4 regions of the Nonomuraea sp. NPDC050478 genome follow, and region 3 is predicted to be linked to each of the others. Evidence: riboswitches for the same ligand, from Rfam matches in the RefSeq annotation. Region 3 holds a riboswitch; each other region holds the start of a gene.
The links. Region 3 has a riboswitch for cyclic di-AMP ahead of ACIBF7_RS02545 (NlpC/P60 family protein). Riboswitches for the same ligand answer to the same signal wherever they lie in the genome.
Positions count from the first base shown of each region.

Region 1: linked by a shared signal. The riboswitch ahead of ACIBF7_RS04360 (CHAP domain-containing protein) and the one ahead of ACIBF7_RS02545 (NlpC/P60 family protein) in region 3 are both predicted to bind cyclic di-AMP.
Region 2: linked by a shared signal. The riboswitch ahead of ACIBF7_RS31090 (hypothetical protein) and the one ahead of ACIBF7_RS02545 (NlpC/P60 family protein) in region 3 are both predicted to bind cyclic di-AMP.
Region 4: linked by a shared signal. The riboswitch ahead of ACIBF7_RS11420 (CHAP domain-containing protein) and the one ahead of ACIBF7_RS02545 (NlpC/P60 family protein) in region 3 are both predicted to bind cyclic di-AMP.

Region 1 covers NZ_JBITHT010000001.1:920,784-927,975, forward strand. Annotated here, with positions in the region: gene ACIBF7_RS04335 (SAM-dependent methyltransferase) at 1-139, opposite strand, end outside; gene ACIBF7_RS04340 (hypothetical protein) at 268-498, shown strand; gene ACIBF7_RS04345 (acyl-CoA dehydrogenase family protein) at 495-1,661, shown strand; gene ACIBF7_RS04350 (TspO/MBR family protein) at 1,679-2,152, opposite strand; gene ACIBF7_RS04355 (APC family permease) at 2,190-4,049, opposite strand; gene ACIBF7_RS04360 (CHAP domain-containing protein) at 4,211-4,885, opposite strand; cyclic di-AMP (ydaO/yuaA leader) riboswitch at 4,899-5,047, opposite strand; gene ACIBF7_RS04365 (ArsB/NhaD family transporter) at 5,260-6,546, opposite strand; gene ACIBF7_RS04370 (CBS domain-containing protein) at 6,543-6,980, opposite strand; gene ACIBF7_RS04375 (polysaccharide lyase 8 family protein) at 7,171-7,192, opposite strand, start outside.
Region 2 covers NZ_JBITHT010000006.1:418,247-425,438, forward strand. Annotated here, with positions in the region: gene ACIBF7_RS31060 (DUF4032 domain-containing protein) at 1-349, shown strand, start outside; gene ACIBF7_RS31065 (roadblock/LC7 domain-containing protein) at 521-898, shown strand; gene ACIBF7_RS31070 (hypothetical protein) at 902-1,702, shown strand; gene ACIBF7_RS31075 (roadblock/LC7 domain-containing protein) at 1,732-2,106, shown strand; gene ACIBF7_RS31080 (hypothetical protein) at 2,129-2,500, shown strand; gene ACIBF7_RS31085 (alpha/beta fold hydrolase) at 2,627-3,490, opposite strand; gene ACIBF7_RS31090 (hypothetical protein) at 3,529-4,374, opposite strand; cyclic di-AMP (ydaO/yuaA leader) riboswitch at 4,560-4,697, opposite strand; gene ACIBF7_RS31095 (DUF5302 domain-containing protein) at 4,852-5,052, opposite strand; gene ACIBF7_RS31100 (rod shape-determining protein) at 5,213-6,235, shown strand; gene ACIBF7_RS31105 (erythromycin esterase family protein) at 6,242-7,192, opposite strand, start outside.
Region 3 covers NZ_JBITHT010000001.1:533,556-540,747, forward strand. Annotated here, with positions in the region: gene ACIBF7_RS02525 (Lsr2 family protein) at 37-369, opposite strand; gene ACIBF7_RS02530 (RDD family protein) at 883-1,368, opposite strand; gene ACIBF7_RS02535 (RDD family protein) at 1,480-2,817, opposite strand; gene ACIBF7_RS02540 (amino-acid N-acetyltransferase) at 2,915-3,472, opposite strand; cyclic di-AMP (ydaO/yuaA leader) riboswitch at 3,759-3,913, shown strand; gene ACIBF7_RS02545 (NlpC/P60 family protein) at 3,920-4,963, shown strand; gene ACIBF7_RS02550 (LuxR C-terminal-related transcriptional regulator) at 4,967-5,179, opposite strand; gene ACIBF7_RS02555 (cytochrome P450) at 5,369-6,568, shown strand; gene lysX (bifunctional lysylphosphatidylglycerol synthetase/lysine--tRNA ligase LysX) at 6,593-7,192, opposite strand, start outside.
Region 4 covers NZ_JBITHT010000002.1:738,157-745,348, forward strand. Annotated here, with positions in the region: gene ACIBF7_RS11410 (aldo/keto reductase) at 1-606, shown strand, start outside; gene ACIBF7_RS11415 (Gfo/Idh/MocA family protein) at 655-1,611, shown strand; cyclic di-AMP (ydaO/yuaA leader) riboswitch at 1,726-1,863, shown strand; gene ACIBF7_RS11420 (CHAP domain-containing protein) at 1,877-2,575, shown strand; gene ACIBF7_RS11425 (YciI family protein) at 2,669-3,100, shown strand; gene ACIBF7_RS11430 (RNA polymerase sigma factor) at 3,293-4,537, shown strand; gene ACIBF7_RS11435 (ABC transporter substrate-binding protein) at 4,808-6,136, shown strand; gene ACIBF7_RS11440 (carbohydrate ABC transporter permease) at 6,206-7,162, shown strand; gene ACIBF7_RS11445 (carbohydrate ABC transporter permease) at 7,159-7,192, shown strand, end outside.

The DNA.
Region 1 (7,192 bases), 390 kb from region 3:
TCAGCAGGGTCTCCCCGGCCTCGCGGTCGACGGGGAAGTGGTCCTTCCCGCCCAGCAGGAAGTCCCACACCCGCGCGGAGTGCGGGACAGTGGTGTCGACCCTGGACCAGGCCGACTCGGCGGCATCGCTGTCGCTCATCGTGACTTTCCGTTGGAAGGATCATGCCGGACCTTCCAGACGGTACAGCACCAAGCGCTCTTTCCTCATGGAGCTGGACTATCTACCGAGACCGTTTCGAAAGGGACTGGCGGGGCAGTCGGCGGCGTATGCGACTCATCGACCGCGCCGCCGTACGCAAGCTCGTCGACACGCAAGACCAGGACGCCGCTCTCGTTCTCGTACGAGGAGAATGCGTCGTCATGCCGGAGGAGCAGGCCGACCGGCAGGGCGGCCTGGTGCTCGCCCGCCGCCGCGAGGTGCGGCACGTGACCGATGACCACGACCTGGACTCGCTCGCCGCCCGTCTGGACACCCTGGCCAGGGACCTGGGCGCGTGAGAGGGGACGGCGTGCGGAACGGCGACTTCTACGACTACGCCGACCTGCTGAACAAGGAGGAGAAGCAGATCGTCCAGCGGGTGCGCGACTTCATGACCGAGAAGATCGCGCCCATCGCGGACGAGGCCTGGACCAAGGCGAGCTTCCCGCACCACGTGGTGCCGGAGATGGCCAAGCTGGACGTGGCGGGGCTCCAGCACCGGGGCGCGAGCAGCCTGCTGACCGGTTTCATCGTGCTGGAGATGAACCGGGTGGATCCGTCCATCGCGACGTTCTTCGGCGTGCACAGCGGTCTGGCCATGGGCAGCATCGCCGGGCTCGGCTCGGAGGAGCAGCGCGAGCGGTGGCTGCCGCGGATGGCCGCGATGGAGCAGATCGGCGCGTTCGCGCTGACCGAGCCGGAGGGCGGCTCCGACGTGGCCGCCGGGCTGCGCACCACGGCCAGGCGCGAGGGCGACACGTGGGTGCTCGACGGCGCCAAGCGCTGGATCGGCAACGCCACCTTCGCCGACCTGACCGTGGTCTGGGCGAAGGACGAGGCCGACGGCCAGGTGAAGGGCTTCGTGGTGGAGAAGGGCACGCCCGGCTTCGAAGCCACCAAGATCGAGAACAAGATCGCCCTCCGTACGGTCCAGAACGCGGACATCACGCTGACCGGTTGCCGCGTCCCCGAGGCCAACCGGCTGGCCGGGGCCCGCGGTTTCCGCGACACGTCCACGATCCTGCGGCAGACCAGGGGCGGGGTGGCCTGGCAGGCGGTGGGCTGCATGATGGGCGCCTACGAGCGGGCCCTGGAGTACGCCGGGGAGCGCGAGCAGTTCGGCCGCCCGATCGCGGCGTTCCAGCTCGTCCAGGACCTGCTGGTGCGGATGCTGGGCAACGTCACGAGCTCGCTCGGCATGGTGGTGCGGCTGGCGCAGTTGCAGGACGCGGGCGTCTACCGCGACGAGCACTCGGCCATGGCCAAGGCGTACTGCACGGCCCGGATGCGGGAGGCGGTCGGCTGGGGCCGGGAGATCATGGCGGGCAACGGGATCGTGCTCGACTACGGGATGGGCCGGTTCGTGGCCGACTCCGAGGCCATCTACTCGTACGAGGGGACGCGTGAGATCAACAGCCTGATCGTCGGCCGGGCGATCACCGGCCATGGCGCCTTCGTCTGACGGCCCAAGGACCGGGATCAGTTGAGCTGCCAGATGGCCAGGTTCAGCGCGCCGGCGTAGGTCACCCAGACCAGATAGGGCGCCATCAGCAGCGCCGCCGGCCGCTTGACCGGCCACATCAGCACGATGGTCGCCGCGATGGCGATCCACAGCAGGCACAGCTCGGCGAAGGCCACGCCGTACCAGCCCGCGGCGAAGAACAACGGGGTCCACGCGGCGTTGAGCACGAGCTGCACCGCGTACGCGGTCAGCGCCCGTGACCAGCCGCGCGCCGTCCAGGTGAGCCAGCCCGCCACGGCGATCATGATGTACAGCACCGTCCAGACGGGCCCGAACAGCCACTGCGGCGGCGCCCAGGCGGGACGCTCCAGTGCCAGATACTCGGCCCCGGCGCCGGACGCGGCCAGCGACCCGATGACGGCGACCAGGGCCACGGCCACCAGGAAGACCGGCAGCGCGACCCAGCGGCGGGATTCGGTGGTGACGACCATGCGCTTCCCGTGCCCTGTGAACCGGCCGGTAACCCGTTCACGGGCGGAGGTGGAACGGGAGGAGGCAGACGACCACGTCCGACCGCTCCCGCAGGGCGGCGGCCAGCAGGAGGCCACGCTGGTTGTGCAGGAACCGGTAGCGGAAGTGCCGGGGTTCCAGGATGGGGATGAGGACGACGGTCCAGCTCCCCGACTCGTCCACCTGGCGGATGTAGTCCAGCAGGGGGTGGATCACCGTGCGGGCGGGGTTGACGATGACCTCCAGCGGGACTCCGGGATCCCACCGGTCCCAGGCTTCGTGCAGCGCGCGCCGCGACTCCTCGGTGAAGCAGACCGACACGAGCACGATCTCCCCGCCGAGGGCCATGGCGGCGCTCACGCTCCGCTGGGTCGCGGCGTCGATCCCGCCGACGGGGATGATGATCTTCTTGCCGGGACGGTCGGCGGCGGGCGGCCGCGCGGGCCTGGCCGGCACGGCGCCGATCTCCAGCTCGGCCGCCACCTCTCCGTAGTAGCGCTCGATCCGGGCGAACAGGAGGATGAGCAGGGGGATGACGATGGCGACCGCCCAGGCGCCCTCGGTGAACTTCGACACCAGCAGCACGAGGGCCGCCACGCAGGTGAGCAAAGCCCCGGTCCCGTTGAGCAGCATGTCGCGGCGCCAGCGGGGCGGGCGCAGCCGGTGCCAGTGCTTGACCATGCCGCCCTGGCTCATGGTGAAACCGATGAAGACGCCGATGGCGAACATGGGGATGAGCCGCTGGGGGTCGCCGTCCACCGCGATCAGCAGGATGGCGGCCAGCAGGCCCGCCACCGCGACGCCGTACCGGTAGACGGGCCGTTCGGTGCGCAGCGCGAACAGCGAGGGCAGCCGCCTGTCCTTGGCCAGCAGACTCAGCAGCACCGGCAGGCCGCCGAAGCTGGTGTTGGCGGCCAGGCCCAGGCCGAGGGCGACCACGATGTTGGTGCCGTAGAACGCCCAGCCGGTCCCGTACGAGCCGGCCACGAGCTGGGCCAGGATGGTCACGCCCTCGCGGGGCACCACGTGGTCCCTGCGGATGAGCACGGCCAGGCCGATGAGCATGGTGGCGAGCAGCGCGCCGAGCATCAGTTCGGTGTGCTGGGCGCGCTTGACGCGGGGCTTGCGGAACATGGGCACGCCGTTGGCGATGGCCTCGATCCCGGTCAGCGAGGAGCATCCGGAGGAGAAGGCCCGCAGGATGAGCATCACGGTCAGCGCCTCGGTGGCGACGATCTGCTCCGTCGTCCCCACGGTGGCGGCGGGCCCGGACCGCGCCAGGCCGACCGCCACGACGCCGAGGACGGACACCACGAACAGGCTCATGGGCAGCATGAGGAACCGCGCGCTGTCGGACACCCCGAACAGGTTGATGACCGTCAGCAGCAGCACCCCGGCCAGGCAGGTCTCCACCAGGTACGGTCGCAGGACGGGGAACGCCGAGGCCAGGTTGGCGGCCGCGGCGGCGAGGCTGACCGCGATGGTCAGCACGTAGTCCACCACCAGGGCCGCGGCGGCCAGCAGGCCCGCCCGGCGGCCCAGCTCCGCCTTCGCGACCCCGTACGACCCGCCGCCGTCGGGGTGGGCGGCGATGACCTGCCTGTAGGAGAACACGAGGATCAGCAGCAGGACCGCGATGGCGATCGTGATCGGCAGGGTCAGCGCCACGGCGGCGGCCCCGGCCCCGGCCAGGACGAGCGCCGCGGCCTCCGGCCCGTAGGCGACCGAGCTGAGGGCGTCCAGCGACAGCGCCGACAGTCCTTGCAGGCTGGTCAGGTGCCGCTTGTCGCCCTCACCGTGGCGGAGTTGCAGCCGCCGCCCGCTGAGCGGCGACCGCCTGGTCTTGGCCGGGTCCTGCTGGTAGGGCACCGTCGTCATGTCGCACGCGCTTCCACCCCCTGGATCTCCCCCGGAGTCGTCGCCGGGCAGGCCAACGGCCGGTCAAAACGCGGTCCTGACCAGGGGCCACAGACGACGGCGATCCGGTCAGGGAAGACCTGACCGGATCGCCGGAGGAATGACGGGTGCGGAGAAGGTGCTCAGGCGGCCTTGTACTCGGGGTAGCCGTAGCCGGTCACCTGGGACACGGGCCGGATGCGCTCCTCGACCTTGCCGTTGCCGGTGTTGCCCTCGATCGTGGTGATCGTGCCGTCGCCGTTGTCCTTCTTCACCAGGCCGACGTGGTCGACGGCGCTGATGTTCTTGCTGCCGCCCCAGTCGAAGAAGACGACGCTGCCGGGCTTGGCCTCGCTGCCCCAGCGGTTGTTGTCCTTGAACCACTGGGCGTGGGTGACGGTGTAGGCGTCCCAGCCGATCGTGGAGCGGGCGCCGGCCTGCTCGCCGACCCAGGACACGAACATCGCGCACCAGGGGGCGTTGGCGTACAGCGCGGGCGTGCCGCCGCCGTCGCGGGCCAGGGTCTCGGCCGCGCGCGGGGAGGACATGTACCACTGGTGGAACTTGGTGCCGCCGCCGGCGGCGTCCTCGGTGACGCCGATCTGCGACTCGGCGACCTGAAGGACGGTGCTCGCGCTGACGGCGGTGGCCTGGCCGGCGCTGCTGTGCTGCTGGGCGACCGGGTGGGGCTGGGAGGGGGTGGCGGCGGCTGCCGTGGCGGCGGCGGAGGTGCCGGCGAAGGCGGCGCCGAGTGCCAGGGTGGCGCCCAGGGCCAGGCGGGAGGTGGACGGGATGCGATCGAAGATGTGCTTGACCATGCTCGGGGATTGCTCCTTGCTTCCATGCCGCCTACCGGGTTAGCTGTCGGGTTCGGGCGTGGAAGTGCCCTACGGTGCGCCCTTGGTGAAGAGCGACCGATTCACCCCAGAGAAAGGTGGGTCCCCGGTTCCGCCAGAGGGCGGATTCGGCGGCCGCGCCGTGTTCCCGCTTCGTGCGCGGGTGGGCGCGGTCTCGGCAATTCATCGGCAACGCGCGGGGGCTTACCTAAAAGCGCTGCTCAAGCGCGTGCCATCGATGGGTTCGAAGGTAATCGTCGCGCAAGGGAAAGGGCAAGCGCGGAACGGGCCCGGACGACGGAATCCCCTACGGCATAGGGGTTTTCGGGGCGAATATTTTACCTTTGCGGGGGTTTCTACAGGTATCGGAACCACAGATACGGCGCCACCAGGGTCACCGTGACGACCGTGACGATCAACCCGTACTTGGTGAAGTGCCAGAAGCTGATCGGCGTGCCGTTGCGGGCCGCGATGCCCAGCACGACCACGTTGGCCGCCGCGCCCACCGCCGTGGCGTTGCCGCCCAGGTCGGCCCCGAACGCCAGCGCCCACCAGAGCACCTGTGCCGACTCGCCGCCCTGCGCCGCCACGAGTTCCTCCACGATCGGGCTCATCGTGGCCACGTACGGGATGTTGTCCACGACCGCCGACACCACGGCGGAACCGCCCAGCAGCCCCATCGTCGCCACGTCCAACCGGCCCGCCGTGGCCTCCACGGCGGCCCTGGAGACCTGGTCGATGACCCCGGTGTGGACGAGCGCGCCGACCATGACGAACAGCCCGGCGAAGAACACCAGCGTCGGCCACTCCACCTCGGCCAGCGACTTCTCCGTGGTCACCTTGGTGAAGGCCACCAGCACACCGGCGCCCAGCAGCGCCACCACCGACGGCTCGTAGTGCAGCACCGGATGGAGCACGAACGCCGCCAGCACCAGCACCAGCACGACGAGCGACTGCCACAGCAGCCACGGGTCGGCGATCGCCTCCTTCTCGTCCAGCGCCATGACCTCCTGCGCCCGGTCCGGGTCGTACCGGAACGTCCGGCCCCACATGAGCCAGCAGAGCCCCACGAACACCGCGACCAGCACGATCACCATGGGCGCCATGTGGATGAGGAAGTCGTTGAAGCTCAGCCCGCCCCGGCTGGCGATGATGATGTTCGGCGGGTCGCCCACCAGCGTCGACGCGCCGCCGATGTTGGAGGCCAGCGCCTCGGCGATCAGGAAGGGGACCGGCGACACGGCCAGCCGCTCGCACACCAGGAACGTCACCGGCGCGATCAGCAGCACCGTGGTCACGTTGTCGAGCAGCGCCGACGCGCCTGCCGTGATCAGGACCAGCAGGACCATCAGCCGGAAGGGCCGCCCCTGGGCGCGTTTGGCCGCCCAGATCGCCAGATACTCGAAGACGCCGGTCTCTTTCAGCACCCCGACGATGACCATCATGCCGAGCAGCAGGAAGATGACGTTCCAGTCGATCCCGGCATGCTCGGAGAAGAACGCCGACCCGGCGTTGGTCGCGTGGATCAACAGCATGACCCACGCTCCGCCCAGCGCCGCCGCCACCCGGTTCACCTTCTCGGTGGCGATCAGCGCGTAGGCGGACACGAACACTGCGACGCTCGCCCAGGCGAGCGGGCTCATGTGCCTAGCATCCTGTCCAGCAGCGCCTGCAGCGTGACCGCACCCAGCAACCGGCCCTTGTCCACGATGGCCACCAACGGGCTGCGGGTGCGCGCCATCAGCGCGGCCAGCTCCAGCACGGTCGCGTCAGGATCCGTGACGGGCAGCTCCCGCCGCTCCCGGGGCAGCACCTCGCGCACCGTACGACTGCCCAGCGCGCGCAGGAACTCGTCGGCGTGCGCCTCGTCGACCACCCGGGCCAGCGCCGGATCGTCCATGATGTAGCGCGGCACGGCCAGTCGCAGTGCTTCCGTGCCCGGCAAAATGGTGAGCTGGTCGTCGTTCTCGACGATCAGACCGGGCAGATCCTGCTCGGCGAGCAACTGGGCTGCCTGGAGCACAGGCGTCTCAAGGGTCACGACGGGATAGTCGGCAAGCAGGTCTCTGGCGCGCATGGGCACATCCTTGACTCGTTGGATCTAGGACCTGCCGACCAGACTTACCAGCTCATGCTGGCCAAATCCTGCAAGACCATCTCATGAGACGTCTATCACGGCCGGGGTCCGATCTGAAAAACTACTCGGGCCGCACGCGTCGTGGCTCTCCGGGTGTGAGAAATTTCCGCCGGTCAGAGACCCCGAGATCTCACCCGCCTCCGCCCGGCCGG
Region 2 (7,192 bases), on a different contig from region 3:
CGCGGAGGAGAACCAGGCCAGGCGGCTGCTCAACGACCTCGACGGGTTCCGGGTCGCCGTGGGGCTGCGGCACGAGGACGAGGCGATCGTGGCGCACCGCTGGCTGGCCGAGGTGTTCCAGCCGACGATCGCGGCCATCCCGGCCGGGCTGCGCGGCAAGCTGGAGGCGCCGCAACTGTTCCACGAGATCCTCGACCACCGGTGGTACCTGTCGGAGGCGGCCGGGAGCGATGTGGGACTGGCCGCGGCGGTCAGGTCGTACGTGGCCAACGTGCTGGTCTTCAAGCCCGACGAGAAGGCGCTCCTTCCGGACGAGGCGACGGAACCGAATGCGAATAACCTTCCCTGAGGCCTTTGTCATTTCCTCATAAATCGCGGGATTATCCCTCTCAGTAGGGTTTTTCTTCGCCTCAGCCGTAGACAACTTCATCTCGGTACGGCTCACGTTATCGCCGTTCATTTCCGTCTCTTCTGGCATCCCTAAGCTGTCCGCGTCCGCATGACGGCGAGGGAGGCCACCGTGCTCGCACTCGACAGCTGCCTGACCGAAGTCATGGCCATACCGGGAGCGCTCGACGCGATGCTCGTGGATCACACGAGCGGCATGGCCGTGTCCTTCAGCGGGCAACCCCGCGGCGTGGACGCCGACAAGGCGGCCGCGGCCCTGACCGAGATGCTGCGGGCCAGCATGGACGGGCTCTCGCGGGCCTGTCCCGGCGACACCGTGCGCATCGGCGACCTGCTGATCAGCACCGACCAGGGACACCACCTGATCAGGCTGATGGACACCCTGTTCGAGGGGCCGCTGGTGATCTACGTGCGCCTCGACATGGAGCGGTCGAACATCGCGCTGGCCCGCCACCGGCTGCGCGCCATCTCCGAGCAGCTGCTGGCGTGACCGATGCCGTCGCTGGACACGCTCCTGGCCGGCCTCGCCAAGGAACGGGCCACCGGTGCGCTGCGGGTGGGCCGCGCCGGCACCGTCTACCTCGACGACGGGCGCATCACGTACATGACCTGCGCGCAGGTGCCCGGCGCGGAGCGGCTGCTCGCGGCCGGTGGCCGCGTGCCGGAGTCGGCGCTGCGCAGGCTGCAGGCCGACGGCGGCACCGAGCGCCTGCTGGAGGAAGGCCGGGTCACGCTCGGCGAGCTGCAGTACTGCGTGCTCGGCGCGGTGCTGGACGCGGCGTTCTTCCTGCTGCCGGTGACCGGCGCGCGGCCGAAGTTCCGGCCCGGCGAGGGGCACTGGCTCGGTGGGCGCTGGTACTTCGACGTGCCCGGCCTGGTGCGCGAGTGCGCGCGCCGCCGGGCGCGGCTCGCCGAGACGTGGCCGCGGGCCGACCTGGACACCTCCCCCGTACGCGCCGCGCCGCGGATGCCCGGGCAGAGCGTGACGCTCAGCGACGTGCAGTGGGAGGTGGCGATCGGGGCCGACGGCGAGGCCACTCCCCTGGAGCTGGCCAAGCGGCTGGGCCGGTCCGGTTACGCGGTCCTGCTGGCGGTGCGCAGGCTGGCGGCGGCGGGCCTGATCGTCGCGGCCGAGGAGACGGAGCCGCTGCCCAGGCGGGTCAAGCGGCTCGACGTCGCCCGGCACAGGGCGGACGCCACCGCCGGCGGCCCGCTCGGCCCGGTCGTCACCGGGGATCCCACGGACATCGAGCTGCTGCTGCGGCTCAGGAAGGCGTTGGAGGAGCTGTCGTGAGGTTCCCCTCACGCAGGAGGAGGCCATCTGTGGAACTGCGTCAAGAGGTGCTCAAGGAGATGGTTCTCCTGCGCGAACGGACGGCCGACGTCAAAGGGAGCGTGGCCTCCACCATCGACGGGCTGACGATCGCCTGCGACCTGGCGGAGGACAGCAGCGAGCACGTGTCCGCGCTGGCCGCGGCGCTGCTCGCGATGAGCCGGCGCATGATGATCCTGGCCGGGCGGGGCGACCTGGAGGAGACGCTCGTCTCCGGCAGCGCGGGCCACGCCGCGTTCTACGCCGCCGGCCCCACTGTCGTCCTCACAGTCCTGGCTGAGCCCGGCGCCAACCTCGGGCTGCTCCGGCTGGAGGGGCGCAAGACCGCCGCCGCGGTGGCGGCGGTGGCAGCAGGCAAGAAGTGACCATTCCTGATCGGAGGAAAGCATGGCCAGCATGGACATCTCTCTCAAGGAGATGATGGCGATCGACGGCTCGATCGGCGCCGCCATCGTGGACCACGGCAGCGGCATGGCGCTCGGCGCCCTGGGCGGGTCCAAGGACCTGGACCTCCAGGTCGCCGCGGCCGGCAACACCGAGGTCGTCAAGGCGAAGCTCCGGACGATGGACTCGCTCGGGCTCAACGACGCCATCGAGGACATCCTCATCACGCTCGGCGGCCAGTACCACATCATCCGGCCGATCTCCGGGCGCGGCGGCAAGGGCCTGTTCCTCTATCTGGCCCTGGACCGCGGCCGGGCCAACCTGGCCCTGGCCAGGCACCATCTCAAGGGCATCGAGGAGAAGCTGGAGGTCTGACCCCTCCCCCGGGAACCCGGCGGCACGCGTCCGGGCGCGGCGAGCGCGTGCCGCCGCCGGGGCGCATCTCGCGAGCGGCAGCCTCCCGGCGCCTCGCGAGGTGCGCCCCTTCCAACGGTCCCGGGATCAGCGGGCCGGGCCCGCGTGACCGGCGGTGAGCTTGGTGACGGCCTCGACGAGTTCCGGCCAGAGTGCCCGCGGGAGGTCGTGCCCCATGCCGGGGAAGACCTTGAGCTCGGCGCCCGGGATGGCCGCCGCCGTGGCCTGCCCGCCGGAGAGCGGGATGAGCTGGTCGTCGGCCCCGTGGACGACCAGTGCCGGGACGTTGAGCCGGGTGAGGGCCTCGGTCCGGTCGGGCGACGCCATGATGGCGGCGAGCTGCCGGGCGAACCCCGCCGGGTCGTGGCCACGGTCGAACGCCTGCCCGGCCAGCCGCTGGACACGCTCGCGGTCGAGCTCGTACCCCGGGGAGCCGATGACCGACCAGGTCGCCAGCGCCTGGGTCATGGCCTCCTCCCGGGTGGTCACCGGCTTGGCGAACAGGACCGATCGGGCGGTCTCGCTCGGCGGGGCGACCGCGCCACCGGGGGTCGACATGATCGAGATGAGGGTGAGCACCCGCTCGGGGTGCCGGATGGCGAGCGACTGGGCGATCATGCCGCCCATCGAGGCGCCCATCACGTGCGCGGCCGGCCAGCCGAGGGCGTCCATCAGCCCGGCGGTGTCCGCGGCCATGTCGTCCAGCAGGTAGGGCGCCGGCTTGCCCGGTGCGGGCGCGCCCGCCTCGTGGAGGTGGGTGGACAGCCCGGCGTCGCGGTTGTCGAACCTGACGACATGGTGCCCCTGCTCGGCGAGCTGCTCGCACAGCTCGTCGTCCCAGTGAATGAGCTGGGCGCCCAGCCCCATGATCAGGAGGAGCGGGCGCCCGTCGGGAGAGCCGAAGCTCTCGTACGCGATGTCGATTCCATGAGCCGATGCGGTCGAGGTCACGGCCCTAGAATGACATTCTAATCGTGGTGACGCAAAGGTCAGCGGCGCACGAGCTTGCGGATGCGCTCGCGGCCCAGCACCAGGCCGCCGCCGACGAGGATCACGCCGCCGGCCACGGCGGCTCCCGCCACGTTGCTCCGCTCGGTGGCCGCGGCCGCCTCGGCGCCGCCGGCGGCGGGCTGCGGCTCGGCCGGGGCCTTCACGAGGTTCACCGGGTCGGCCTTCACGGGGCTGGTCTTCACGGGCTCGGCCTTGTTGCTGCCGGACTGGCCGGCGACGGCCTTCTTCTCGTCCTTGTCGTCCGCCTTGTCGTCCGCCTTGTCCCCGGCCAGGACCGGCGGGGCGGCCGGGTTGCGGTCCATGCGCTTGTAGGCGCCCTCGGAGAAGGCGACCGGGTGGTTCTTCAGGCCCAGGCCGTCACCCCACTTGGTGATGACGTACTCGACCTCGATGTGGCCCTTGCCGCCGTTGCCGTCCACCATGAGCGTGCGCGGGTTGAACGTCCCGCCGGTCAGGTCGGCGAAGGTCTTGCCGTCCAGGTCGAGCATGATGCCCTTGCTGGACGGGACGCCCGGGCCGCGGTCGCCGACGAAGAACGGCGCCTTCTTGCCCTTGTAGACGACGTAGCCCTCGGTCAGCAGCGGCCAGCTGGGGCTGGCGGCCATGCCTTTCTGCATGGGCTTGCCGCTGGCCGGCAGACCGGTGTCACCCGCGCGGCCGGAGCCGTCGTCCCAGAAGTAGGAGGCCGTGGTCTCGCCCTTGAGCAGGATCTTCTCCGTGCCCTTGTCGGTGTCGGCGTGAGCGGCGGCGCCGGAGCCGAGCGCCAGCGTGCCGGCGGCGGCGACGATCGCGGCGATGGAACGCATGCTGAAACGAACAGACATGAAAAACAGAAGTCCTTTGTGAGGCAACAGCAAAGATGCGCTCGCGGAACGACGTAGCCGGGCATCAAGCCGTACGGACGCTACGGTGGGAGCGCGAAAGGAAGATCAGGAAATGGTGCCGCTCAATCGGCGGCCGATGACATCCCGCGGTAGGGGGGACGGGCGCGGTGATTCATCACAGGAAAACGTCCTCTCCATCTCGCCTACCGGGTTAGCTGACGGGTTCGGACGTGGAGATGCCCTACCGGCCGCATGGGCCGGATTCACCCCAGAAGGTGGGTCCCCGGTTCCCGCGGGGGAGCGGGATTCGGCGCCAGGCAGCCGCCTCTTCCTGGTGAAGAGCCAAGGTCACTGCCTGGTAACGCCGACCAATCTAGCGAGCAAATCGGACAAACGCAAAGGTAAGCCCATGATTCGGGCGAAGATCTACCTAGAAAAAGGGGGTACGGCATGCCGTACCCCCTTGAACACCCAGATTCAGCCGCCGCTCTTGCGCCTGAAGGACCGCTTGCCGGCAGCCGGGCCGTGAGTTCCGTGGATCTTGGAGTGGTCGGCTCCCCTACCACCGCCGCCAGATCCCGCCTGCTGGCCGCGCTTGCGCTCCAGTGCCTCACGGAACTTGCGCTTCATCTCGTCCTCGGGAGTCTCGTCGACTTCCGGCTCCGGGGTTTCCGCCATGAGGGCCTCCTGATGTGCGTACAGCCTCCAGCTTCGCACGCAGGCCTTGACAGCGCATAACCGGGATCATCGGCGGGACGCGCGCCGGCGACTTGGTGTTGCCTTGACCCGATCCAGGAAACACCACGGACATGCAGCTCTACCCCCCGGAGCCGCGGCGGTGAGCCCGCTCGCGTTCCTCGGCCGGGATCTCGCGATCGATCTCGGCACGGCCACCACCCAGATCTACGCCCCCGGCCTGGGCGTCGTGCTCAACGAGCCGTCGATGGCGGCGGCCTGCGCGGCCACGGGCCGCACGCTCTTCGGCGCGGACGCGTACGCGGCGTGCTCGGCCGCCGGCGGGGCGGGCACGCGAGCGGTACGGCACGACGACGGGATCGCCCGCTGGCCGGTGCGCGAAGGCGGCGAGCTCGCCGGGCGGCTGGTCAAGCACTTCCTGAGCAAGGTGCACGGACACCCGTACGCCCGGCCGCGGCTGGTGATGGCGCTGCCCGACGGCGCCCCGCCCATCCTGAGCTCGGCCGTGCGCGACCTGGCCTACGAGGCGGACGCCAGGCGGGTGTACCTCGTCGAGCACGCCGTCGCGGTGGCGCTCGGCGCCGGGCTGCCGGTGACGGAGCCGGCCGGGCGCATGATCGTCGACATCGGCCCTCACCTGACCAGGATCGCGATCCTCGCCTGCGGCGCCGTCGTCGCCGCCGGGACCGTCCACGCCGGCGGCGACGCCGTGAACGCGGCGATCGCCGCCCTGGTCGCCCGTGAGCACGGGCTGCTGGTCGGCGAGGCGGAGGCGGAGGCGGCCAAGCTCCGCGCGGGCCCGTCCTGGAAACCGCTGGACCGGCACGTGCTCGTCCGCGGCCTCGACCCGGAGTCGCGGCGCGAGCGGGTCGCGTGGCTGCCCGTCCAGCAGTTGTACGAGGTCACCCGGGCGCCGGCCGACGCCATCGCCCGCGCGGCGGCGACGGCCCTGGAGCGCTGCCCCGCCGAGCTCGCCGCCGACGTCGCCGCGCACGGGGCGGTGCTGACCGGCGGCGGCGCGCTGCTGCGCGGCCTGGCCAGACGCCTGCGCGCCGCCATGGGCGTGCCGGTGCGGCGCGCGGACCGGCCCGTCGAGTCGATGGCACTCGGCCTCGGCCGCTACGCCGACCGCCTGGGCGCCATCGGCCCCCGGCCCCCGCTGTGACAACCCTTACAGCGGGGTCGAACAGGTGCCGTGCGCGATGTAGGCGAGCCCGTCGAAGGCGGCGCCGAGCACGGCCGGGGTGAAGGTCAGCTTGTACGAGAAGCGCCCGGCCGTGGCGCCGTAACCGCGCACGTACTGCTGCTCGCCCAGCCACCGGGTCACCGCCTCGGGCCTGGGCCCGAGGCGCAGGTCGACGACGTGATCGCGGGGGCAGGCGGCGGCCAGCAGGGATTCGGCCACGTCGGGCCTGCCGGCGGCGGGCACCCGGTGGCGCACCGGCGGCCGCCGCACGTCGGGCCTGCCGAACCGGAGCCGCCTGGCCCGGAACTCACCCTGTCCGAACAGCAGGCCGAGCGCGTAGTAACCGGCGCCGTGACGCTGACGCAGATGATCTCCCATGACCGGAGCACCGAGGCGCGCGTAGTGGCCGGCGGCCACGTGACCGTTGTGCGCCCAGACGGCGACCTTCGCGGCCGGGTCCTCCAGCAGCCGGTCGACGTTGTCGGCCATGAACTGGTCGCGGGCCGCCCCGGCGGTGCGCGCCCCGTCGGCGTCGCGCATCGGCCGCGTGACCAGTGTCGCGAACTGCCGCACGGTCCTGGCGTGCGCCTCCTCCGGCCCGCCGGCGCCCACCTCGTCGGCCAGCCTGCGGGCGGCCGCCTCGATCGCCGGGTCGAGCGGCTCCCCCACTCCCAGGCGCGTCTCCCCCAGCACCGCCAGCGGCCCGAGCAGCTCGCCGGCCCGCTCACCCAGGTGAGCGCGGAGCCACCGCAGCGACGCTGCGGGGAACTGCGGGTCGATCCCGGCGAAGCGCACCTTCGGCTCGGCGGTGCGGTTGTGCTCGCGCATCCACTCCACCACGGCCAGCATCTCCCGCGTCCGCCACGTCCAGAACCCGAGGTCGGCCAGCAGCCGCTCCGGCTCCCCCGCCCCGCCCAGGACGTAGGCGTCCAGGGC
Region 3 (7,192 bases):
CGAGCGGCATAAGCGCATGGTCAGCCGACGGCTCCCTTAGTGGGCCGCCTCGTACTTCTCGACGACGGTGGAGGCGATCCGGCCTCGCTCACTGACGGGCAGACCGTGGGCCTTGGCCCACTGCCTGATCTCGGCGCTCTTCTCGCGGCTCATCGCCCGCTGACCGCCGCGGCCTCGACGGCGCGTGGTGACCGCCCCTGCCCTGCGAGCGTGCTGCACGAAAGGCGTGAGAGCGTCCCTCAGCTTCTTGGCGTTAACGTCGCTGAGGTCAATCTCATAGGAAGCGCCGTCAATAGCGAAGCTGACCGTCTCATTGGCCTCGCCCCCATCGAGGTCATCGATGAGAATCTCCTGGATCTGCTTGGCCATCTACGCAATCCTTTCCGGAGCATTGTTTCATTCGCTCGACCAAACATATACCCGGAAAGACGTTAAGACAATTCAGCTCAGCGACGATTCCGCTGAGTCGCTGATCAGTTGCTCTTCTCGGCCTGATCCTGCCGGTTTGGCCGCCTCCCAGGGCCCTCGGCGCGCACCAACTTCACCACCCCAAAGATGAAGGCGCCCCCCACGACGAGCGGCGGGATGAGCGCCGACAAAACCTCTGTCACAACTTCCATTCGTCCTCGCCTCCACAGCGGACGGGGGGTTTCCTGGCCTTTTATGCACGGGCGGTGCGGCGGGCGCGGGCTTGACCGCCCCGGGTGTCGCCCTGTCGACGACCTTCGCACCGCAGACCATAGCGGCACACAGATGCCCATAGCCTGGCAGGGGCATCAACATCCGGCAACCCGGACGCCTCATAGCCTAATGCCAGTCTCTCCAGGTGCCTTACCGGATCTACCCCAAGTTTCCTGAAAAGCGGCGCCCAGGCTTCCCAGCTCAGGAATGATCTTTAACGACGAGGGTTCCGGCCAGCTTGTCATGGGGCCCACGCTGCAGCGGCTTGTCGATCAGGATGAGCAGGCCCACCGCGAACACGTACATTCCGGCCAGCAGATTGAGCACCGGAATGCCCATCACGATGGCCGGGGCCGGATAGCCGAGGACCCGTTTCAACCGGTCACGCGCCCCCAGCCGGGCCGGTTCCACCCGAATGCGCATGATCGCCTTGCCGAACGTGCGCCCGCCTCGTGAAAGCGTGACCCAGTCGTAGACCGTATAACCCAGCCCGGCCAACACCCATGCGAACACGCCCGGCAAACGGCCCCCGAAGAGCTCCAGCACCCCGACAGTCCGGAAGATGCCCCACAGCGCGATGAACAGAATGTAATAGAACACCCCGAAGACGAGCGCTTCAATGAGCCGGGCGGCCAGCCGTTCCCACCATTCCGCGGGCACCGGATCGGCCCGCGGCGTCGTGGCCATAACCCTCACCTCGCCCCATCGGTGTCCCGACCGTTCCCATTCTGGTACGGAGCACACACGCGAAAACAGGGACCGGTGGATCACCGATCCCTGTTTTCCGAGCCGTACAGGCTACTTGATCTTCACCACGACGGTGCCGGCGAACTTGTCGGCGAACGTCTGCTGCAGAGGCTTGTCCCACAGCTGCGAGGCGGCGTTGAGCATGACCGCGATCGCGCCGAGGAAGGCACCGACGAGCGGGAGGATCCCGAGCGCATAGCCGCCCCACGTGCCGCCGGCCCGCTTCAGGGCCATGTTGCCCGGCAGGCCGCCGGGCGGCATGGCGCCGCCCACGGGGACGACCTTGATCCCCATCACCATCTTGCCGACCGTCTGACCGTTCATCTTGGTCATGAAGTAGTCGTAGGCGACGTAGAGGCCGACCAGCAGGATCCACTGGATGAGACCGATCAGGAACGAGCTGAAGAAGCCCGTCGTGACACCCGTCACCGAGTTGTAGCTGGCCACGAAGAAGATGCCCAGCACCAGGGAGATGAGGAAATAGACGACGCCGAAGATGCAGCCGTCGATGAGACGGGCCACCAGCCGCTGCCACCACTCCGCCAGCGGCGCGGGGGCACCCGGAGGCTGCACGCCGACCGGCTGGCCGTAGCCCGGCTGCCCGTAGGCGGGCTGACCGTACTGCTGGCCGTACTGGGGCTGCTGACCGTAGCCGGGCTGGCCGTACTGCTGCTGGCCATACTGCGCCTGCTGACCGTAGCCGGGCTGGCCGTACTGCTGCCCTGACTGCGGCTGCTGACCGTAACCCTGCTGGCCGTAGGCCTGCTGACCGTAGCCGGACTGGGAATCGGGCTGCTGGCCGTAACCGGGCTGGGAGGGGGCCTGCTGACCGTAGCCCTGCTGACCGTAAGCCTGCTGACCCGAGGAGGGCTGCTGGCCGTAGCCCTGCTGACCCGAGGAGGGCTGCTGGCCGTAGCCGGGCTGGCCGTACTGCTGCTGACCGTACTGGGGCTGCTGACCGTAGTCGGGTTGCGAGGGAGCCTGCTGGCCGTACTGGGGCTGCTGGCCGTAGTCAGGCTGGGAAGGGGCCTGCTGGCCGTACTGGGGCTGGCCGTAGTCGGGTTGCGAGGGAGCCTGCTGACCGTACTGAGGCTGCTGACCGTAACCCTGCTGGCCGTAGTCGGGCTGCTGGCCGTACTGGGGCTGGCCGTAGCCCGGCTGGGACGCGCCCTGCTGGCCGTAGCCCTGCTGACCCGGCTGACCGTACTGCTGCTGCTGCCCGTACGGGGGCTGCTGGCCGTACTGGCCCTGGCCGTAGGGGTCGTCGGCCCTGTAGCCCACGACCGTCGCGTCGGGATCCTCCCCATGGGGGTGTCCCGGGTTGTGCCCGTATCCCGGATGATTCTCGCTGGATTCATCCTGCGGATACGGCGGCTGTCCGGTGCTCACCGTGTCACCTCGCTTCGCGTGCGCATGTGGCACGTGTCAGGGCACATGCCTGTCCTGGACAACGTATCGACATGGGTATCAACAATCACCTTTTCTGTCAGTCAAGATCCGCATCACCCGAGGTCAGGTGGAGCAACATCCGTGTGTTCCCCAGGGTGTTGGGCTTGACGTGTTCCAGGTCCAGGAACTCGGCCACGCCCTCGTCGTACGAGGCCAGGAGTTCGGCGTAGACCTCGGGCGAGACCGGGGTGCCTTTGATCACCCGGAATCCGTGTCTCGCGAAGAAGTCGACCTCGAATGTGAGGCAGAAAACACGCTGCAGGCCGAGTTCTTTGGCCGTGTCGATGAGGGCCGTGACGATGCGGTGGCCGATGGCCAGCCCGCGCGCCTCCGGGTGGACCGCCACGGTGCGGATCTCCGCCAGGTCCTCCCAGAGGACGTGCAGCGCCCCGCAGCCGACGACCTTGCCGTCGCGCTCGGCGACCCAGAACTCCTGCACGTCCTCGTACAGGGTGACCGTGGCCTTCTCCAGCAGCCGGGGGCCGGGGCCTCCATAGGTGTCGACCAGGAATTTGATGGCCTTGACGTCCGGCGTCCGGGCACGCCGGACCAGGACCTGCGTGTCGGGAAGGGGACGTTCGGCGACCTGCTCCATGACCCTCCAGCCTACAGTTTGTGATTACGGCTCACCCCTAACCCCGGACTTGCGCCCATCTTGTAACGTCTCGTGGCTGTACGAGCACCTGTGGCGTTGGAGGTTTCCTACCGTTCCATGCCTGGTCCAAGCAGGCACAAAGAGGACATGAAGTCTTTGCCGTACCGTGCTTTACGAGACCACCTTGTGACCCCCCGGTTGTGAAATCTCTACAGAGTCTGTAGTTCCGGTTGAGCAGGAACCCTCGGTGCATTAGTGTCCAGCGTCGATGTCCCCGTGCATGTGGCGCGGAGACGCGCCCAATCCCCGCAAGGGGAGCCGGGGACCCGCCGGCGGCGTTCGAGCGGCGCCGCCAGGGGTGAGTCCGAGCACCTCGCTCGGTAGGGCCGGTCCGAGCCCGAACCCGTCAGCTAACCCGGTCGGCGCGCTACGGAAGGAGCTCGATTGGTGAAGCGCACGCGCGACCGCAGGGGGAGTTCCGCGGGCGAGCGCGCCCGCCCTCCGGAACGGGCCGGCTACGGCCGCAGGCTGGGCATCGTGGGCGCCACCCTCGCCGCGCTGCTCGTCGCCGCTCCCGCGGGCACCGTCGCCGCCGACCCCAAGCCCTCGCTCAAGGAGCTCTCCGAGCAGGTCGAGGAGATGCACCTGGAGATCGAGACCCTCACCGAGCAGTACAACGGGCAGCGCGAGAAGCTCAAGACGGCCAAGAAGGCCGTGGAGAACGCCAAGAAGAGGCTCGCCGCCAGCGAGGCCGACCTGGCCACGAAGAAGACCAGGGCGTCGCAGCTGGTCGAGGCCGAATACATGTCGGGCGGCCTCAGCCGGGTGCTCGCCTTCACCACCGGCGGCGACCCCGAGAGCTACCTCGACCGCGCGGCCACCACCTACGCCCTGCGACAGCAGCAGAGCGAGGAGGTCCTCAAGCTGACCAAGGCGATGGACGCGGCCGAGCGGGCCAGGACCGGCGCCCAGACCCGCATCGACGAGGTCAACAAGATCGTCAAGGACCTCGGCGCCAAGCGCGACCGGATCTCCACGCTCGTCACCAAGGTCGAGAGCCGGCTGTTCCAGCGCGCGCTCGGCGAGGCCGGCCGCCCCGGCACCAGGGCCGTCAAGGTGACCCTGCCCATCCCCGGCGACGGCAAGGCGGCCCAGGCCGCCCGCTGGGCCCTCACCCAGCAGCTCAAGCCGTACGTCTGGGGCGCGGAAGGCCCCAACGGCTACGACTGCTCGGGGCTGGTCATGGCCGCCTACCAGCGCGTCGGCATCTCGCTGCCGCACTACACCGGCGACCAGTGGACCGCGGGCAGGCACATCGCGCGCGAGGAGCTGCGCCCCGGCGACCTGGTCTTCTTCTACAGCGACCTGCACCACGTGGGCATCTACCTCGGCGGCGGCATGATGGTGCACGCGCCGCGCACGGGCGACGTCGTGCGCATCGCCTCACTCGACCGGCGCCCCTACGCCGGAGCGGTGCGCATCGCCGACTGACGGCTAGATCAGCTGGCGGCGCGCGGCCCAGGCCACGGCTTCGATGGCCGTGGCCACCCCGATCCGGTCGCAGATGCCCCTCAGTCTTCGGCGCACCGTGCGGCCGCTGCAATCAAGGCGCCTCCCCACTCGGTCTACTGTGACGCCCTTGGCCAGCTCCGCCAGCAACGCCAGATCTGCATGGCTCAGTTCAACATTTTCACTGAGCACATCCATCGGGAGCCCTCCCCCCCAACAGCACTACTCGGTGACGTCCTGGCACGAGCGAAAGGCTGCTCGCCCCGACTACGTAAACGCATCCGGCAAAGGCCGTCAAGCGTAAGATCTGCCCTACTTGACCATAGCCATTGACATGATCCGTCCTACGTGAAGTACTCGGCGTATGTCGGCACATTTCCAAGCGCAATGATCGATCACAAGGACTCTGACAGCGCGCCGCCGTCCACGCTGAGCCCCAGCGACATGCTGGGTTTCGATCCGTACGATTATGCGTTCCTGCGCGAGCCGTATTCCCGATACCGGAAGCTGCGCGAGAGCGGGCCGCTCTTCCGGACGCGCGGCGGGCTGCTCGTCGCCACCTCCCACGAGCTCTGCTCGGCCCTGTTGCGCGACCCTCGTTTCGGTCACGGCCCCGCCCCCGCGCCCGCCGGGCCGGACGAACCGGTCCGTTCGTTCCTCATGATGGACCCGCCGGACCACACCCGGATGCGCGGACTCGTCAGCAAGGCCTTCACGCCCGGCATGGTGCGGCGGCTGCGTCCGCGCATCGAGACGATCACCGCGGACCTGATCGCCGCGCTGCCCGACGAGGCCGACCTGGTCCGCGACTTCGCCTACCCGCTGCCCGTCATGGTGATCAGCGAGATGCTGGGCGTGCCGGCGGAGGACCACGAGCGCTTCCGCGGCTGGAGCGAGACCCTGGCGCGCAGCCTCGACCCGATCGTCACCGACGAGCTGACCGAGCGCTCACAACGCCACCGGCGCGAGTTCCACGACTACTTCCAGGGTCTCATCGCGCTGCGGCGGGAGCGGCCGGCCGACGACCTGCTCAGCGCGCTCGTCCAGGTCGAGGAGCTGACCGAGCGCGAGCTGCTGGCCACGTGCGTGCTGCTGCTGGTGGCCGGTCACGAGACGACCGTCAACCTCATCGCCAACGGCGTGCTCAACCTGGTCAGGCACGGCGTGCTGGGGCGGGCGGCCGAGCGGCCCAGGGAGGTCGTGGAGGAGGTGCTCAGGTATGACCCGCCGGTCCAGCTCACGGCCCGCGTCGCGCTGGAGGACGCCGAGCTGGGCGGCGTCCGGGTGCCGGCGGGCACGTCGACGCTGGCGCTGGTCGGCGCGGCCAACCGCGACCCCGCGGCCTTCCCCGACCCGGACCGGTTCGACGTGGGGCGGGCGCCCGGCAGGCATCTGGCGTTCGGTCTGGGGGTGCACTTCTGCCTGGGTGCGCCGCTGGCCCGGCTGGAAGGGGAGGTGGCGCTGGCCGCGCTGGCCGGGGCCGCGCCGGGGCTGGAGCTGGCCGACGCGGATCCGCCGTACAAGGAGAACCTGGTGCTGCGCGGCCTGGCCCGGCTGCCCGTCAGGCTCAACCGCCCGCGCTTGTAGCGCGGGCGGGCTGGCTCGGCGCGGTCAGCGGGTGGGCTTGACCAGGGGGAAGAGGATGGTCTCGCGGATGTTGCGGCCCGTGAAGGCCATGATCATCCGGTCGATGCCGGCGCCCATGCCGCCCGTCGGGGGCATGCCGTACTCCAGGGCCTGCAGGAAGTCCTCGTCGAGCTGCATGGCCTCCAGGTCGCCGCCGGCGGCGAGCAGGGACTGCTCCTCCAGGCGGCGGCGCTGGTCGATCGGGTCGATGAGCTCGGAGTAGGCGGTGCCGAGCTCGGTGCCGAACCCGATGAGGTCCCACTTCTCGGTCAGCAGCGGGTTGTCGCGGTGGACGCGGGCCAGCGGGGACGTCTCCAGCGGATAGTCCATGACGAACGTGGGCTGGACGAGGGTGTGTTCGACCAGCTCCTCGAACAGCTCCTGGACCAGCTTGCCCTGGCCCCACTTCGGGTCCCAGTGCACGTCGTGCTTGTCGGCCAGGCCGCGGACGCGCTCCAGCGGGGTCTCGGTGGTGACCTCCTCGCCCACCGCGGCGGACACCAGGTCGTAGAGCTTGGCCCGCGGCCACTCGGGCAGCCCGAGGTCGACCTCGACGCCGTCGTGGACGACCACGGTGGTGTCGAG
Region 4 (7,192 bases), on a different contig from region 3:
GTCACCACCAAGCTGTGGAACTCCGACCACGACCGGGTGGAGCGGGCCTTCGACGAGAGCCTGGCCAGGCTCGGCCTCGACCACGTCGACCTCTACCTGATCCACTGGCCGGCGCCGAAGCAGAACAAGTACGTCCAGGCCTGGCGTGGCCTGGAGAAGATCTACCGGGACGGCCGGGCCAGGGCCATCGGCGTGTCCAACTTCACGGTCGGCACGCTCACCCGGCTCATGGACGAGACCGACATCGTCCCCTGCATCAACCAGATCGAGCTGCACCCGTACTTCCAGCAGCACGAGATGCGCGAGTTCCACGACAAGAACGGGATCCTCACCGAGGCGTGGAGCCCGCTCGGCTCCGGCCGGGGCCTGCTGGAGGACCCGGCGCTGGCGGTGCTGTCGGACAAGCACAACCGCACGCCCGCGCAGATCGTGCTGCGCTGGCACATCCAGATCGGCAACGTGGTGATCCCGAAGTCGGTCACCCCGTCGCGGATCAAGGAGAACATCGACGTGTTCGACTTCATCCTGGACCGCGAGGACATGGCCGCGATCGGGGCGATGAACGCCGGCCGCCGCCTGGGGCTCGACCCCGAGACCAGCGGGTGAATTCGCCTCACATATCGCTTTCGCGGATGAATCTGTACGATCTTCCGCGTGCGTGACTTATCGTGGGGCATCGCGGCGACCGGCGGCATCGCCAGGACAGTGGGCGCCGTCATCGCCGCCGAGCCGGGGATGAGGGTGGCCGCGGTCGGCTCCCGCGACCTGGGCCGGGCCAAGGCGCTGGCCGCGACGCTGGGCGCCGAGTCCGCCCACGGCTCCTACGCCGAGCTGTGCGCCGATCCGGCCGTGGACGCCGTCTACGTCGCCACCCCGCACGCCCAGCACCTGGAGGTGGCCGAGGCGGCCATCGCGGCGGGCAAGGCCGTGCTGTGCGAGAAGCCGCTCGCCGCCACCACGGCCGACGCCGAGCGGATGGTCCGGCTGGCCCGCGAGGCCGGGGTCTTCCTGATGGAAGCGATGTGGATGCGGTTCAACCCGCTGATCCGCATGCTCGCCGGCGACGGGCGTTTCGGCGAGATCCGCTCGGTGCGCGCCTCGTTCGGCTTCGCGCACCCGTACGATCCCGCGCACCGGCTCTGGGCGCCGGAGCTGGGCGGCGGCGCCCTGCTCGACCTGGGAATCTACCCCATGGGGCTGGCCCAGTTGTTCCTCGGGACGCCGGAGAGCACGCACCTCACCGGCTCGCTGTCCCCGGGCGGCGTGGACGCCGAGGCGGGCGGGCTGATGAGCTATCCGGGCGGCAGGCGGGCGCTGGTGGAGTGCTCGCTGCTCGGCGCCTACTCCAACGACGCCACCGTCGTCGGCACCGGGATGCGGGCCGACATCGACGCCCCGTTCTGGGCTCCGCGGCGGGTCGTGCTCAGCGGGCCGGGGATGGAGCCGGAGGAGCACGTGCTCGACGATCCGGCGGACAACGGGTACGCGGGCGAGCTGCGCGAGGTCCGCGACTGCCTGGCGCGAGGTCGTACCGAGAGCGCGATCATGCCGCTTGACGAGAGCCTTGCCATCATGCGGGTTCTGGCGGAGGCGCGGGCGCAGATCCGCTAGCCGCGGCTTTGAAGACTTGCCAGTTTCTTGCCAGATGCGTTACTTTACTCCGCATTCACGGCATACGTCCGGTTTGTCCGGTCGTGTCCGAGAACACCGTCGTATCGCAGGATCGTCCTGCGACCGCTGAATCCGCCTTGCGCGGAACCGGGGACCCACTTCTTCCGGGGTGAATCGGCGCCTCGCGCGCCGTAGGGCAGCTTCCACGCCCGAACCCGTCAGCTAACCCGGTAAGCGGCATGGAAGCAAGGAGTACATCCCCTCGATGGTCATGCATCGCCTCCCCCGTGCCACCAAACCGCATTACGTCCGCGCCGCCCTCGGCGCCACCTTCGTCGCCTGCTTCATGGGCTCCGCCCTCCCCGCCCACGCCGACCCGGTCAACGGAGACGATCTCTCGTTGACGGCCCAGGCGGAGACCGGCCAGACCGCCTCCCAGGAGGCGAAGCCCGCCGAGAAGGACAAGATCGACGTCACCGCGGCCCAGGTGCTCGCCCTGGCCAGGGAGCAGATCGGCATCAGGGAGAACGCGCGGGGCGGCGGCACGAAGTTCCAGGAGTGGTACGCGAACTCGCAGCGCGCCCAGGAGACCATCGCCCGTGACGGCGGCCACCCCGCCGCCTACCTGAACGCCCCCTGGTGCGCGATGTTCGTCTCCTGGGTCGGCGAGCAGACCGGCGCCCGCGCGCAGGTGGGCTGGGACGCCTACACGGTGACGCACGCGCGGTGGTTCCAGAACAACGGCCGCTGGGGCACCCTGGCCAAGCCGGGCGCCGTGGTCTTCTTCGCCTGGAACGGCAGCAAGAGCCTCGGCTCCATCCAGCACGTCGGCTTCGTGGTCAAGGACAACCGCGACGGGACGATCTCCACGATCGAGGGCAACACCGGCAACGGGCTCGTCGAGGAGCGCATCCGTCCCAAGTCTCAGGTCGTCGGCTACGGCTACCCCGAGTACGCCGCCTGATTGTCCGGAAGAATCCCTGAGGTGTCGATGCGGGCGCCGCTCGTTCGACGCGTCGGCGAGACCGGGATTCGAAGGAGAAGCACCGTGAAGTTCATGATCATCGGAAAGGGCAGCGCCGAGACCGAGGCGGGCGTCATGCCGAGCCGGCAGCTCGTCGACGACATGATGGCCTACAACGAGTCGCTGGCCAAGGCCGGTGTCCTGCTGGCGGCGGAAGGGCTCGCCCCCAGCTCCCGCGCCGCCCGCATCGCCTACGGCCCCGGCAAGCCCAAGGTCATCGACGGGCCCTTCGCGGAGACCAAGGAGATCATCGCCGGCTTCTGGCTGATCCAGGTCAAGTCCCGCGAAGAGGCCGTCGAATGGGCCCTGCGCGTCCCCGTCCCCGAGGGCGGCGAAGGGGTCGGCCTGGAGCTCTGGGAGGTCTTCGACGCGGCCGACATGCCGGAGACCTCCCTCACCCCGGAGACCGCCGAGCGCGACAAAGCCCTCCGCGAGTCCCTGGAGACCAACCCCCCGAACGCCTGACAGCCCAGGGCGACCCCCCGCACGCCTGCCGGAAACGCGTCACCCACGCCCGCCGTGGACGACCATCACCGCTTCAACCAGGAGCCCGGCACACATGCCCGGGACGCCGCTCCTTCTTGAAAGCGTTTCTCGCTTCCCGCGCTGAGGTGAGTGCCGGGCATGTCCCGGACGGGGTGACCATACGATGGGCCCGTGACAGCTTCGGAGACGCATGGGGCCATCGAGGCCGTGTGGCGGATCGAGGCGGCGCGGCTGATCGCCGGGCTGGCCCGGCTGGTGCGCGACGTCGGCCTGGCCGAGGAGCTGGCACAGGACGCGCTGGTCGCGGCGCTGGAGCAGTGGCCCCGCGAGGGCGTGCCACGCAATCCGGGCGCCTGGCTGATGACCGTGGCCAAGCGCCGGGGCGTCGACCTGATCCGCCGCAGGGAACGCTACGAGCGCAAGCTCGCCGAGATCGGCCGCGCCCTGGAGGACGACCCCGGGCAGGAGCCGCCCGGCCCCGAGGAGATCGAGGACGACCTGCTGCGGCTGGTGTTCACCGCGTGCCATCCGGTGCTGTCCACCGAGGCCCGGGTCGCGCTGACGCTGCGGGTGCTGGGCGGCCTGTCCACCGACGAGATCGCGCGCGCGTTCCTGACGCCCGAGCCGACGGTGGCGCAGCGGATCGTCCGCGCGAAGCGGACCCTGGCCACGCGGAAGGTGCCGTTCGAGGTCCCCGCGGGCGAGGAACTGGCCGGACGGCTGTCGTCCGTGCTGGAGGTCATCTACCTGATCTTCAACGAGGGCTACTCGGCCACCGCCGGCGACGACTGGATGCGGCCCGGCCTCTGCGAGGACGCGCTGCGCCTGGGCCGGGTGCTGGCCGGGCTGATGCCGAAGGAGCCCGAGGTGTTCGGCCTGGTGGCGCTCATGGAGATCCAGGCGTCCCGCTCGGCCGCCAGGCTGGGCCCGTCCGGCGAGCCGATCCTGCTGCTGGAGCAGAACCGCGCCCGGTGGGACCGGCTGCTCATCCGCCGCGGCCTGGCCGCGCTGGAGCGGGCCGAGGAACTGACAGACACCATGGGCCCGTACACGCTCCAGGCCGCCATCGCGGCCTGCCACGCCCGCGCGTTCACGCCCGGGGAGACCGACTGGGTCCGCATCGCCGACCTGTACGCGCGGCTCGCGGCCCTGTCGGGCTCGCCGGTGGTCGAGCTCAACCGCGCGGTGGCCCTGGCCATGGCGTACGGCCCCGAGGTGGGCCTGGAGCTGGTCGACCAGATCGCCGGCGAGCCGGCCATGCGGGACTACCACCTGCTGCCGGGCGTACGCGGCGACCTGCTGTTCAAACTGGGCCGGCTCGGCGAGGCCCGCGCCGAGTTCGAGCGCGCGGCCGCGCTGACCCGCAACGAGCGCGAACGCGTTCTCATGGAGGCGCGGGCCGCGGCCTGCCGGTGAGACGCCTCTGGTTCTGGTGCGCTTTTGTGCCGGTGTGCGGGAGAAACGGTGCCCGTGGGATGGGAGCGCTCCCAAGTAGCGCTTTGGGCGATATATCCCCGTACGGCTACTTCTAGGGTCACAAAATACCCCAGAGGTAACGGTTGAGTTTCGGGACGTTGACGCCTGGACGCGCTACGGGCACTCTTTGTGGGAGCGCTCCCAAAGACACTCCAATCGCGGGACTGTCGCGATGCACCTCCCAAGATCCACACCCAAGAGGGGTACGGTATGACGAACCACAAGCGCTTTGCAGTAACCGGAGTCCTGGTCACGGCCCTGGCCGCGATGACCGCCGCCTGTGGTGGCGGTGAGGCTCCGGCCCCCTCAGCCGATGCGAGCACGCCGGCGGAGCCCGTCACCATCAACGTGCACACCTTCGGCGGCGGCGAGAACTTCGGCTACGACGAGGCCGTGAAGAAGTGGAACGCCGAGCACCCGAACATCCAGGTCAAGTACTCGAACCTGACCGACAGGTTCGAAGACGTCTATCTGCCCCAGCTGCTCCAGCGCCTGCAGGCCGGCAGCGGCGCCGGCGACATCGTCGGCATCGACGAGGGCGCGATGGGCCTGATGGCCGCCCGCCCGCAGTTCTTCACCGACCTGGGCGAGTACGGCCTGCAGGACCGCAAGGCCGACTTCCCCGCGGCCAAGTGGGAGACGGGCGTCAACGCCGAGGGCAAGCTGTTCGCGCTGGGCACCGACATCGGCGGCATGACCATGTGCTACCGCAAGGACCTGTTCGAGAAGGCCGGGCTGCCGACCGACCGTGAGGAGGTCGCCAAGCTCTGGCCGACCTGGGACGCCTACCTCGAGGCCGGCAAGAAGTTCTCGGCCGCCGACACCGGCGCGAAGTGGATGGACGGCCCGAACACCATCTACAACGTGATCCTGTCGCAGGAGGCGCCGAAGAACGGCAACGTCTCGTACTTCGACAAGGAGAACAACCTCGTCCTGGAGACGAACCCGGCCGTCAAGACCTCCTTCGACTGGGTGCAGAAGTTCAGCCAGCAGGGCCTGACGGCCAAGCTCCAGGCGTTCACCCCGCCGTGGAACAAGGCCATCAAGGGCGGCGACTTCGCCACCATGGGCTGCCCGTCGTGGATGCTCGGCGTGATCTCCGGCGCGGCCGGCGAGGAGAACAAGGGCAACTGGGACGTCGCCGCGGTGCCGGGCGGCACGGGCAACTGGGGCGGCTCGTGGCTGGCCGTCCCCAAGCAGACCAAGCACCCGAAGGAAGCCGCCGAGGTGCTCAACTACCTGACGGGCAAGGACGGCCACATCGCGGCCTTCAAGGAGGCGGGCGCCTTCCCGAGCTCCATCCCCGCCCAGCAGGACCCCGAGGTCGCGGGCCTCAAGAACGAGTACTTCAACGACGTGCCGACCGGCGAGATCTTCTCGGCCTCGGTCAAGGACCTGCAGCCGGTCTTCCTGGGTGAGAAGCACGCCCAGGTGAAGACCTCGGTGGAGAAGGTGCTGGAGGGCATGGACCAGGGCGCGGTGGGTTACGACGAGGCCTGGACGAAGTTCGTCGAGGCGGGCGTCAAGGCAGCGGGCTGACGCTCCCACTGGACCGGGTGGCGCCCGCTCCGGGCGGGCGCCACTCCCGATCTGGCTCGAAAGGCTTCCATGACTCTCCAACTCGCGCCGCCGCCCCGGCACGCGTCGCCCAGGCGGGCGAGGCCGAGCAGGCGGGCCGGGCGCTTCGACCTCAGGGGCATGCCCTACCTCCTGGTCTCGCCCTACTTCCTGCTGTTCGCCGTCTTCGGCGTCTTCCCTCTTCTCTACACCCTCTGGCTGTCGCTGCACGACGCCGAGCTGGCCGGCAAGCGGGAGTTCGCCGGCCTCGCGAACTACGCCGAACTGATCGCCGACGCGGAGTTCTGGAACGCGGTGTTCAACACGGTCGGCATGTTCGTGCTGGCCACCGTGCCGCAGATCATCATGGCCCTGGTGCTGGCCAACGCGCTGAACAAGCGCCTGCGCGGCAGGCTGCTGCTGCGCCTGGGCGTGCTGCTGCCGATGGTCACCTCGGTGGTCGCGGTGGCGGTCGTCTTCAGCCAGCTCTACAGCCGTGACTACGGCCTGTTCAACTGGATACTCGGGTTCGCCGGCATCGAGCCGATCGCCTGGCAGAACGAGAAGTGGTCCGCCTGGATCGCCATCGCCACCATGGTCGACTGGCGGTGGACCGGCTACAACGCGATCATCCTGCTCGCCGCCATGCAGACGATCCCCAAGGACCTGTACGAGGCCGCCGCCATCGACGGCGCCTCGGCGCGCCGGCAGTTCTGGCAGATCACGCTGCCGATGCTGCGGCCGACCATCGTGTTCGTCGTCTTCATCTCCACCATCGGCGGCCTGACGCTGTTCACCGAGCCGGTGATGTTCGAGGGCGAGCAGATGATGACCGGCGGCACCACCGGCCAGTACCAGACCGTGGCGATGTTCATCGTCGAGGCCGCCTTCCGCGGCGGGTTCGAGATCGGCTACGCCTCGGCCGCCGCCTGGCTGCTGTTCGTGCTGATCCTCTTCGGCACCATGATCAACTACTGGTTCACGCGCCGCATCGGGGGTGCACGATGACCACCAGGCAACCGGTCAACCGGCTGTGGG